Bradyrhizobium diazoefficiens: one gene and its partner. The protein of the gene in region 2 binds, or shares a complex with, the protein of the main gene of each other region. Links are inferred from orthologs where the notes say so. Each region holds a gene or a part of one and is shown on either strand. Other genes may lie near its edges.

What was found.
Region 1: the proteins of trxB (region 2) and trxA are in contact, whole or in part, in a crystal structure (PDB 1F6M), measured with the Escherichia coli proteins. The link is inferred for Bradyrhizobium diazoefficiens from one-to-one orthologs.

What each region holds. Positions count from the first base shown.
Region 1 is NZ_CP067100.1:84,545-90,616, forward strand. Bases 3,201-6,072 are described here. They hold trxA (thioredoxin), read left to right. Parts: upstream 3,201-4,412; coding sequence 4,413-4,733; downstream 4,734-6,072. Other genes in these bases: addA (double-strand break repair helicase AddA), read left to right, coding at 3,201-4,345; JJB99_RS00365 (ATP-dependent DNA ligase), read left to right, coding at 4,878-5,885; JJB99_RS00370 (bifunctional folylpolyglutamate synthase/dihydrofolate synthase), read right to left, coding at 6,017-6,072. Outside these bases: double-strand break repair protein AddB, read left to right, coding at 1-842; more of addA, read left to right, coding at 836-3,200. UniProt on the Escherichia coli protein: Participates in various redox reactions through the reversible oxidation of its active center dithiol to a disulfide and catalyzes dithiol-disulfide exchange reactions.
Region 2 is NZ_CP067100.1:1,498,671-1,504,679, forward strand. What follows is about bases 1,618-4,426. They hold trxB (thioredoxin-disulfide reductase), read right to left. Parts: upstream 3,601-4,426; coding sequence 2,635-3,600; downstream 1,618-2,634. Other genes in these bases: JJB99_RS07160 (LysR family transcriptional regulator), read right to left, coding at 1,706-2,629; JJB99_RS07170 (Lrp/AsnC family transcriptional regulator), read left to right, coding at 3,867-4,346. In the rest of the region: JJB99_RS07150 (hypothetical protein), read right to left, coding at 1-53; JJB99_RS07155 (4-hydroxy-tetrahydrodipicolinate synthase family protein), read right to left, coding at 352-1,260; transcription elongation factor GreA, read right to left, coding at 4,599-5,072; carB (carbamoyl-phosphate synthase large subunit), read right to left, coding at 5,297-6,009.

The DNA of each region.
Region 1 (6,072 bases), 1.4 Mb from region 2 along the record:
TCGAAGACTGGCTACGCGACCCCTACACGATCTACGCAAAATACGTCCTGCGGCTGGATGCGCTCGATCCCGTCGACATGCCGCTCTCGGCCGCCGACCGCGGCTCGGCGATCCATGAGGCACTCGGCGAGTTCACCGAGACCTATGCTGCGCATCTGCCCGACGATCCCGCCCGCGTGCTGCGCGCGATCGGCGAAAAGCATTTTGCGCCCTTGATGGAGCGGCCCGAAGCGCGGGCGCTCTGGTGGCCGCGCTTCCAGCGCATTGCGCGCTGGTTCGGCGAATGGGAGACGGCGCGGCGCGACGCGATCGAGGCCATCACCGCGGAGACGCGCGGCGAGATCTCGATCCCGCTCGACCACGGTCGGAGCTTCCGCCTCTCCGCACGTGCCGACCGCATCGAGCGGCGCCAGGGCGGCGGCTACGCCATCCTCGACTACAAGACCGGCCAGCCGCCGACCGGCAAGCAGGTTCGCATGGGCCTGTCGCCGCAGCTCACGCTGGAGGCCGCGATCCTGCGCGAGGGCGGTTTCCCTGCCATCGACGCCGGTTCGTCCGTCAGCCAGCTCGTCTATGTCCGCCTGAGCGGCAACAATCCGCCGGGCGAAGAGCGCATCCTCGAGCTCAAATACAAGCAGGGCGACGAGCCGCAGCCGCCGGATATTGCGGCCGCCGAGGCGCGGGCCAAGCTGGAGGCACTGATCCGCGCCTTCGAGGACGAGAACCAGGCCTACACCTCACTGAACCTGCCGATGTGGACCAACCGCTACGGCACGTATGACGATCTCGCTCGGATCAAGGAATGGTCCGCGGCCGGCGGCCTGGGGATCGAGGAATGGTGAAGCTACCCCGCCCCATTCCCGACGAAGTGCGCGCAAGGCAAGCGCGCGCATCCGATCCGACCGCGTCGGCGTTCGTGTCGGCCAATGCCGGCTCGGGCAAGACGCATGTGCTGGTGCAGCGCGTGATCCGTCTGCTGCTCGCGGGCGTGCCGCCGGAAAAGATCCTCTGCATCACCTTCACCAAGGCGGCGGCCGCCAATATGGCCGAGCGCGTGTTCACCACGCTCGGACATTGGGTGACGCTTGACGATGAGGCGCTCAACGGAGCGATCAAGTCGGTTGGCATTCTCCATCCTGATCGCGAATTACGGCGCAAGGCACGGAAGTTGTTCGCCTGCGCGCTGGAGACGCCGGGCGGGCTGAAGGTGCAGACCATCCACGCGCTGTGCACGCGTCTGCTCCAGCAATTTCCGTTCGAGGCCAACGTGCCGGCGCGCTTTGCCGTGATCGACGAGCGCGACCAGACCGACATGATGGAGCGCGCCAATCTGAAGGTGCTGCTCGAGGCCGCGCGCGACCCCGAGAGCGTCACCGGCCGCGCGCTGCTGACGGCGATGGCAAGCGCCGCCGATGTCACCTTCAAGGAGGTGGTGCGCGAGGCTTGCCTGAGCCGCGACCATTTCATGGCCTGGACAGATGAGGCCGGCAACGCGGAAGCTGCCGTCGCGCAGATGGGGGCCGTGCTGGGCGTTGGGGCCACCGACCGGATCGAAGACGTCGAGACGGAGATTCTCGACGGGCCGTTCCTGCCGCGCGCGCGCTGGGACGACATCGCCTTTGCGCTGGAGGACGGCAGCAAGTCCGACAACGAGCAGGCGAGCCGCCTTCGCGAGGCAAAAGTGTTCTCCGGCGCAGCACAGGTCGATGCCTATCTCTGCGTCTTCCTCACCGACGAGAAGCTGCCGCGCAAGGCGGTGCTGACCAAGAAGTTTGGCGAGCACAATCCGTCGGTCGCGCGGCTGTTCGAGAACGAGGCGCAGCGCCTCGGTGGACTGATCGAGAAGCGCCGCGCCGTGACCATGCGCGACCGCACCGCGGCGCTGCTGCATATCGCGACTGCGGCCGCTGCGAACTACCGCCGCGAGAAGCAGGAGCGCGGCTTGCTCGATTACGACGACCTGATCGACAAGACTCTGGCGATGCTCGACCGCATCGCCTCGGGCTGGGTGCATTACAAGCTCGACCGCGGCGTCGATCATGTCCTGATCGACGAGGCCCAGGACACCAGCCCGCGGCAATGGGACATCGTCGCGCACATCATCTCCGAGTTCACGGCCGGCGAAGGCGCGCGCGAGGGGCTGAACCGCACTGTCTTCGCGGTCGGCGACGAGAAGCAGTCGATCTTCTCGTTCCAGGGTGCCGACCCGCACGAGTTCGACAAGCGCAAGCGGGAGTTAGACCGCAAGTTCAGAGCTGCCGGACTGAAATTCGATCCGGTCGCCTTCACCTATTCGTTCCGCTCGGGCGCCGCGATCCTGCACTCGGTCGATCACGTCTTCCGTGATCCCACGATCTACAAGAGCATCCATTCGATCGAGACCGGCCACCCCCTGCACAATGCGCTCGCCGATGCCGGCCCCAGCGTGATCGAGTTGTGGGACCTGGCCGAGGCTGACGACCGGCAGGAGATCGAAGGCTGGCGCGCGCCGTTCGACGGCGTTGCTTCAACCAGCCCCGAGGTCAAGCTCGCCCGCCGCATCCAGACCGAGATCAAGCGGCTGGTCGAGAGCGGCACGCTGACCGGGCACGAGGGCGAGCGGCGGCCGCTGCGCTATGGTGACATGCTGATCCTGGTGCGACGGCGCGGCAACGCGTTCGACGCGGTGATCCAGGCGCTGAAACACGCTGGCGTGCCCGTCGCCGGCGCCGACCGGCTCAAGCTCACCGAGCACATCGCCATCATCGACCTGATGAACCTTGCGGACGCGCTGCTGCTGCCGCAGGACGACCTCGCGCTTGCGGTGGCGCTGAAGAGCCCGCTGTTCGGGCTCGATGACGACGACCTGTTCACGCTTGCCCATGACCGCAAGGGATCGCTGCGGCGCGCGCTCGGCGAGCATGCGGCAGGAAGCGAAAAGTTCGCATCCGTGCTGCGGCGTCTGGAAGCCTGCGAGGTTCGCGCACGCGAGGAGACGCCGTTCGCCTTCTACGCCTGGCTGTTAGGGGGCGACGGCGGCCGCGCGCGCATCCTGCGCCGGCTCGGCCATGAGGCCAATGACGCGCTCGACGAATTTCTGGAGCTGGCGCTGAACTACGAGCGCAAGGCCCCGGCTTCGCTGCAGGGCTTCATGGCGTGGCTGCGCTCGGCGGACACCGAGGTGAAGCGCGACATGGAGATCTCGCGCGACGAGGTACGAGTCATGACCGTGCACGGCGCCAAGGGCCTCGAGGCTTCCGTGGTGTTCATGGTCGACACCACCTCGTCGCCCGCGGATTCGCAGCGGCTGCGGCTGATCCACGTGCCGCGCGGCAATGGCGGTGAGGTGGTGGTCTGGGCCGGCCGCAAGGCCGACGATCCCAAGCTCGTCGCAGACGCGCGCAAGGCGATGCTCGAGGAGACCGAGGACGAATATCGTCGCCTGCTCTACGTCGCGATGACGCGTGCGGCCGACCGGCTGATCGTCGGCGGCTGCATGCCCGGCAACATGAAGACGGTCCGCAAGCTGAGCTGGTACGACCTCGTCGACACCGGGCTCGCCGGCTCGGGGCTCGACAAAGAGACAATCGACACCCCGCTCGGCAAGGTGACCCGGTTTGCGCGGCCGGAGGATATGGCGGCGCTGGGCACCCCGGCGACAGTCACAAACCAGACAATCGCGCTGCCGGACTGGCTGCGGACGCCGGCACCGCGCGAGACCATCGAGGACGATCCGGTGCGTCCCTCGGGCCAGTCTGCCGAGGAAGGCCGCGCTGTGCGGACTGGCGAATCAGTGCAATCCCGCGCGCTTGCGCTGCAACGCGGCACGCTGGTGCACCGGTTGCTGCAATCGCTGCCCGAGATCGCCACCGAGCGCCGGCGCGAGGCCGCGCTCGGCTTCATGGCGCGCAACGCCGCGGACTGGACCGAGGCCGACCGCACTGCGCTCGCCGACAAGGTGCTCGCTTTGATCGCCGAGCCGCGCTTCGCAGCCGTCTTTGCCGCCGGCAGCCGGGCGGAGGTCGCGATCGTCGGCAAGCTCGACCGGCCGGGCCGCGCCCCGGCGCTGGTGTCAGGCCAGATCGACCGGCTGGTCGTGCGTCCGGATGAGGTTTTGATCGTCGATTTCAAGACCAACCAGATGGCGCCCAAGAGCGCGGCCGAGGCGCCCGCGGCCTATGTCCGGCAGCTCGCGCTGTACCGGGCGGTGCTGGCGCGGCTTTATCCCCAAAAGCCTGTTCGAGCCGTCCTGCTCTGGACCGAGGCCCTTGAATATATGGAGATTTCAGCCCCCGCGCTGGACGCGGCGCTGGCATCCCTTCATCTCGGTGTGAGCGTCCTTGACCCGGCAAGGGGCCGTTCATAGGTTGACGGCATGATCCCGGGCGCGATTCCCATCCGCGCCGATTCGTTCAACCGAGTGAGGTACTCCAATGGCCGTTAGCAAGGTTTCCGACGCCGATTTCGAAGCCGAAGTGCTCAAGGCGAACGGCCCCGTGGTCGTCGATTTCTGGGCGGAATGGTGCGGCCCTTGCCGTATGATCGCGCCCGCCCTCGACGAGATTGCCGGCGCGATGGGCGACAAGGTCAAGATCGTCAAGCTCAACGTCGATGAGAGCCCGAAGACCGCGTCCAAGTACGGCGTGATGTCGATCCCGACCCTGATGATCTTCAAGGGCGGCGAGATGGCCTCCCGCCAGGTCGGCGCCGCGCCGAAGGCGAAGCTGCAGCAGTGGATCACCTCGGCGGTCTGATCCACCTCGCCTACGATTATTTTCGACAACGGCCGGCGAAATGCCGGCCGTTTGCGTTGATGGGACATGTCCTGCGTTTGACGAGTCCCATCCTTGCGTGCCCCATCCAAAAAAACTGCGCGAAAATCCACCTCCCTCGTCGCGATGGAGGCGAAGTCGGTCGACGCGATCCCGCGCGGCAAGGAGTGGCAGTACGAGCCGAAATGGGATGGCTTTCGCTGCCTGCTCTCGCGTGACGGCAGTCGCGTTGACCTGCGTTCGAAATCCGGCGAAGACCTCGCGCGCTATTTCCCTGAAATCGTCGCGGCGGCTCTGAAGCTGAAGGCGGATCGTTTCGCCCTCGACGGCGAGATCGTCGTGCCGCATGGCAAGGGTTTTTCCTTCGACGCGCTGCTGCAGCGGATCCATCCCGCCGCAAGCCGCGTGACGAAGCTCTCGGAGGAGACGCCGGCGCTCTATCTCGTCTTCGACCTGCTCGCGACGGCCCGGGACAAGCAACTTGCCGGGGAGCCGCTGAGCCAGAGACGGCCGGCACTGGAAGCGTTTGCGAAAACGAATCTGAGAGGCAGCACGTTCCGCGTGTCGCCGGCGACGACAAGTTACGCCACCGCGAAAAAATGGCTGGCGCAATCGGGCGGCGGCTCGGACGGCGTGATCGCCAAACGCGTCGACCTGCCCTACCAGGCGGGAAACCGCGAGGGCATGCAGAAGATCAAGAAATTTCGCAGCGCCGATTGCGTGGTCGGTGGCTTCCGCTATGCGACCAACAGGATCGCTGGCCGCAAGGTGGTTGGCTCACTGCTGCTCGGACTTTACGACGACAAAGGCCTGCTGCACCATGTCGGCTTCACCTCGGCGATCAAGGCGGAGGACAAGCCTGATCTCACCGACCGGCTGGAAGCTCTGATCGGTGAGCCTGGCTTCACCGGTAACGCGCCCGGTGGGCCGAGCCGCTGGTCCACCGAGCGCTCGGCGAAGTGGTGCCCGCTCAAGCCGAAGCTCGTGATCGAGGTCTGCTACGACCATTTCAGCGGCGAGCGCTTTCGCCACGGCACCTCGATCCTGCGCTGGCGCCCCGACAAGGCGCCGCGGCAATGCAGCTTCGAGCAGTTGAAGCAGAAGACGGCCGATCCGATGAAGCTGCTGAAGTGAGTTCTCGTGCCCCGGCCGCAGCGCAGCACGCACTGATGCGCTGCTGAGCCGGGGCCCATAGCGCGGCATCTGGGTCCCGGCTCTGCGGAGCAGCATTGCACGCTGCACCGCGTCCGGGACACGAGACCGGCTTACGCGGGCGGCGTGCCGTTGATCGCCAGCACATGGCCGGCGAGATAGAGTGAGC
Region 2 (6,009 bases):
AGATCGGCGGGCGCGAACTGGCTCGCGGCCGTAGGCCGGGTGCGATGCCGCATGGTCATTCCCCGTTTGAAAGACTTTGAATGAGAACGATAGCGTCGATCGAGTAAACGAGCCGTGGATGCGCCATGCCGCCGGCGCGACGGCTGTTCGCACCCGGTTAACCACGCAGTCACTCTGTCACTCCCTCTCCCCGTTCTTACGGGGAGAGGGCGGGGTGAGGGGCTGTCTCCGCAAATGCGTTGGCAGCTGGACTCGCGGAGACTCCCCTCTGAATTTGCGCACGCGCAAATTCAGCCCTCTCCGCGCAAGCGGGGAGAGGCGAAGAAAGACTACGCCGCGACCTTCAAAAGACTACGCCGCGACCTTCATCCGTCGCGCGATCTCGCGATCGATCGTGGCCGCGAGCTCGCTGCTCACTTCCACCATCGGCAGGCGCACTTCGGGGCTGTCGATCAGGCCGGATCGCCACAGCCAGTACTTCGCCGGCGCGGGGCTCGGCTCGGCGAACAACAGACGCGTCAGCTCCGCGACCTCATTCCAGCGCGCCTGTGCCGCATCGTCGTTGCCGCGCTTGTGCTCGGCATAGATGGCCGCGAATGTCGCCGTCTCGACGTGCGCCGACAGCACGATGCCACCATCGGCACCGTCCGTGAGCGCTTCAAAGTAGTTCGCGTCCTCCCCGGTCAGCACGCGAAATCCCTTCGGTCTGTCGCGCAGCAGCGCGATCGATTGCTCGCGGCTCGCGCCGCAATCCTTGAGGCCGACGATGTTGGGATGTTCGGTGAGCCGCAGCATGGTCTGGTTGGTGATGTTGACCGAGGTGCGATACGGGATGTTGTAGAGCGCGAGCGGCCAGGCAGCGTGGTCGGCGAGCGCCTCGAAATGCGCGAGCAGTCCGCGCTGCGAGGGCCGCACGTAGTAGGGGCTCGCGATCAGATAGCCCTCGATCGGCCAGTCGGCGGTCTCATCGAGCCGGTTCTTCAGCCGCGCCGTATCCGCGCCTGACAGGCCGAGGCAGATCGGGATATTGCGGCGGCCCGCCGCCATCTCATCGCGCACCACCGCGACGAGGCGCTCGAGCTCGGCCTCGCGCAAGGTCATGCCTTCACCCGAGGTCGCCCCGAGGATGAAGCCTTCGATGCTCTCGCCGCTATAGTGCCGCGTCAGCCGCCGCAGCGAGGTCTCGTCCAGCCTGCCGCCCTGAAACGGCGTCACCAGCGGCAGCCACAGCCCGTGCAAATGCTCTCTTAGTCCGGTCATGTTCCATCTCCTTCTCGTCGAGAACCTGAGACGGAGGGCACATGAAAAAACCCCGTCCAGGCGGCGGGGTTTTCAGGATCAGTTCGCGATGACGAAGTCAGCCTAGCGCGCGCACGATTCCGAGGTCCCCGGGCGGGGGCCTTTTCGAAACGAGGGCGCACGACTTCGTGATCATGGGGCAAATGATGCGAGGGATACGTGGAACTGTCAATACACGCGGAGGGCGAATGCCGGATTCGGTAGAAAAAAAGCCGGGCTCAAAGAGCCCGGCTTAGGTATTGGCCACGTGAGGCCGACACAATCACCTTCCAAGAGGGATTACTGAACTCCCGCGCCACTGGAGGAGGGGGACAAATGCGCAACGCGAAGGCTCAGCGTGCAAGCAGTATGGGCTTGGCCAGCGCCATGCAGCAACAGCCGGGGCCGCATGTCAGACATGCGGAAATCAGGACGGCCAGCGTTGCGCCTTGCTCACCACGAAGTCGCGGAACACCTGCACGCGCGCGACCGTCTTCAGCTCCTCGGGATAGACGAAATATGTGTCGAGCTGGATCGAATCCGATTCGCCGAACAGCTGCACGAGGCGGCTCTGGTCCTCGACGAGGTAGTCGGGCAGCGCGGCGATGCCGAGGCCCTGCTGGCAGGCGCGCACGAGGCCGAGGATGTTGTTGACCTTGAAGTACGCCTCGCGCGGACCCGAGCCGTTGCGCGCAGCTTCGACCAGCCAGTTGCGGTTCTGAAGATGCGGCGCGAAGTTGCCGTCGGACAGCGTGATGATGCGGTGGGAGTCGAGCTCCTCCAGCGTGCGCGGCGTGCCGAAGCGCTTGATGTACTCCGGCGAGCAATAGGCGTGGAAGCCCATCGCGAACAGCTTGCGCTGAATGAGATCGGGCTGGGTCGGCTTGCGGGTGCGGATCGCAACGTCCGCCTCGCGCATGGAGAGATCCAGCTCCTCGTCGGTGACGATCAGTGAGATCCGTATCTCCGGATAGAGCGCAGTGAACTCGCCGAGGCGCGGGATCAGCCAGTTGATGCCGACGCCGGGCGTGGTGGTGATCTTGAGATCGCCGCTCGGCCGCTCGCGGCTGTCGGTCAGCTTCGCGCGCGCCGCCTGCAACTGCATGAACACGTCATGCGCGGTGCGGAACAAGAGATCGCCCTGCTCGGTGAGGATCAGGCCGCGAGCGTGGCGATGGAACAGCGAGACCGAGAGCTCCTGCTCCAGCGCCGAGACCTGGCGCGACACCGCCGATTGCGACAGGCCGAGCTGCTCGCCCGCATGCGTGAAGCTGCCCGCTTCCGCCGCCGCGTGAAACACCTTCAGCTTGTCCCAGTCCATATCCGTAAATCCGTCGCGTGTTCGAGGCATGATCGTTATTCCGCTGCGGCGCGCTCGCTGGCGCGCAGGGCCAGGAAGCGTTCGGCCTCGAGCGCGGCCATGCAGCCGAGGCCGGCGGCCGTGACGGCCTGACGATAGGTCTCGTCGGCAACGTCGCCGGCGGCGAACAGGCCGGGCACCGAGGTCGCGGTCGAATTCGGAGCGACCTCGATATAGCCCGAGGGTTTGAGTTTGACCTGGTCTTTCACCAGCTCGGTCGCGGGCGCATGGCCGATGGCGATGAAGACGCCGTCGGTCTTCACGTCCGTGAGCGCACCGGTCTTGACGTTCTTCAGCCGCACATGGGTGACCTTGTTCGGGCTCTCGGTGCCGCAGATCTCGTCGACAGCGGAGTCCCAAACCACCTTGATCTTGGGGTGCCTGAACAGACGCTCCTGCAGGATGCGCTCGGCGCGGAAATGGTCGCGGCGATGCACGATGGTGACCTGCGAGGCGTGGTTGGTGAGGTACAGGGCTTCCTCGACGGCGGTATTGCCGCCGCCGACCACCACGACGTCCTTGTTGCGGTAGAAGAAGCCGTCGCAGGTGGCGCAGGCCGAGACGCCGCCGCCCTGGAACTTGGCCTCGGACGGCAGCCCGAGCCAGCGCGCCTGCGCGCCTGTGGCGAGGATCACGGTGTCGGCGAGATAGACGTCGCCGCTGTCGCAAGTGAGGCGGAACGGCCGGTGCGAGGTGTCGAGCTTGATGACCAGGTCGGAGACGATCCTGGTGCCGACATGGACCGCCTGCTTCTCCATCTGCTCCATCAGCCAGGGGCCCTGGATCACGTCGGCGAAGCCCGGATAGTTCTCGACGTCGGTGGTGATGGTGAGCTGGCCGCCCGGCTGGATGCCCTGGATCAGGATTGGCTCGAGCATCGCGCGCGCGGCGTAGATCGCGGCGGTGTAGCCGGCGGGGCCGGAGCCAATGATGACGACCTTTGCATGAACAGGAACGGACATTTCGATGGACGCCTTTCACGGGGGATTTGCAGCGCGGGCGCGGAACATGCCGGGAGGCGTCGCGGAGGCGCTGAAATGTCAGAGCTAATCTAAGCCTTCTGATGAGCTATGCAAGAATTGCATTCCCTGTCGGCGGATTTTTCCAACAAGGAACAAAAGTCGATTGCGATGCACGCGCAATAAAATTGCGCTAACGCCGCGGACTGCGCTATGAGGATTGCGAAAACCAGCGAATACCGCCGCAAAAGGGCAGGAGTTCCAATCACGTGTCGCGGAACCTAGACGAGATTGACCTGAAAATTCTCACTGAGATCCAGGCCGACGGTCGAATCACGAATGTTGAGCTGGCCAAGCGGGTCGGCATCTCGCCCCCGCCGTGTCTCCGCCGCGTCAGGACGCTGGAGGAGGAAGGCTATATCCACGGCTATCGCGGCCTGCTCGACGCCCGCAAGCTCGGCTTCGACGTCACCGTGTTCGCCGCCGTGCATCTCTCCAGCCAGGCCGAGGCCGACTTGCGCGCCTTCGAGGAGTTCGTCCGCGCCGAGCCCTTGGTGCGTGAATGCTGGATGCTATCGGGCGAGGTCGATTTCATCCTGAAATGCGTCGCGCCGGACATGGCGACGTTCCAGGATTTCGTCACGCATCTCACCGCCGCGCCGCACGTGCGCAACGTGCGGACGTCGCTGGTGCTGCATAACTCCAAATACGAGGCGGCCGTGCCGCTCGACGTGAAGGGGCGCAGGTAGCTTTGATCTCGTGCCCCGGACGCAGCGCAGCGCTTCTTCCGCGGTGCGCTGCAGAGCCGAGGCCCATCTCACGGCGCCTTCCCATGTTGCCTTCTGGGTCCCGGCTCAGCGCGGCAGCGTAAGAACGCTGCAGCGCGTCCGGGACACGAGAATGAGGGCGCGAGTCCATCACATTCCCAACAACACGCAAAAACAAAGGCCGCGCAGATCGCGCGGCCTTTTCAAACCTCACAGCGCGCAGCAGCAACTCCGTTACCGCCACTCCACCTTGGTGATCTCATAGGCCTTGGCGCCGCCGGGCGTGTTGACCTCGACGGAGGCGCCCTTCTTCTTGCCGATCAGCGCGCGCGCGAGCGGCGAGGTGATGGAGATGCGGCCCTTCTTGGCGTCGGCCTCGACCTCGCCGACGATCTGCCACACCGTCTTCTTCTCGGTGTCCTCGTCGACCAGCGTCACTGTGGCGCCGAACTTGATGGTGTCGCCGGAGAGCTTGGAAATGTCGATGATGTCGGCGCGCGCGAGCTTGTCCTCGAGCTCGGCGATGCGGCCCTCGTTGTGGGACTGCTCTTCTTTCGCGGCGTGATATTCCGCGTTTTCCGACAGGTCGCCGTGCGAACGCGCCTCCGCAATGTGCTCGATGATGCGCGGACGGTCTTCCGACTGGCGCTTCTTCAATTCTTCCCCGAGCGCGACAAAGCCGGCCTGGGTCATCGGAACCTTTTCCATCTCTTCTCTCGTCCTTCAGCCACGCGCCCGCAACGACAGGGGGCGCGACAGCCTTGATTCGTCGGTATGTCCGGGGCTGAACACACGGCCACCGGAGCGCTACGTGGGTTTGGCGCCGGAACAGAACAACCACATGGCCGGACAGTTCCTCCGGCCATTGTGGCTTCATTGCCAATCACTTAGCGGAAGGCTCAACCCGTCAAGGCCTGGCCTCCCGCGCGCGATCAGGTTTCCGAAAAGTAGCTCTGCAGGGTACGAACCTCAAGGTCCCCGCCCAGATAGGCGCGGATACCCTGCGCGGCCGCCACGGCCCCGGAAAGAGTGGTGTAATACGGCACTTTATGCAAGAGGGCCGCGCGACGCAGCGAACGGCTGTCGGCGAGCGCCTGGGGGCCTTCCGTGGTGTTGAAGACCAGCTGGACGTCGCCATTGGTAATGGCGTCAACGATGTGCGGCCGCCCCTCCAGCACCTTGTTCACCTTCTCGGCCGGGATGCCCTCATCGGTGAGGAAGCGCGCCGTGCCAGAGGTTGCCAGCACCTTGAAGCCGAGCGAATGCAATTCGCGCACGGCCTCCGTGATACGCGTCTTGTCACTCTCGCGCACCGAGACGAACACCGTGCCCTTACGCGGCACGCGCGTGCCGCCGCCGAGCTGGCTCTTGGCAAAGGCGACCTCGAAATTGCGGTCGATGCCCATGACCTCGCCGGTCGAACGCATCTCGGGACCGAGCACCGTGTCGACACCGGGGAAGCGAGCGAACGGAAACACCGATTCCTTGACGCCGACGTGCTTGAGATCGTGGTTCTTCAGCTTGAACTCGGCGAGCTTCTCGCCGGCCATGATGCGCGCGGCGATCTTCGCAACCGGGGTGCCGATCACCTTGGCGACGAACGGCACCGTGCGCGAGGCGCGCGGATTGACTTCGAGCACGTAGA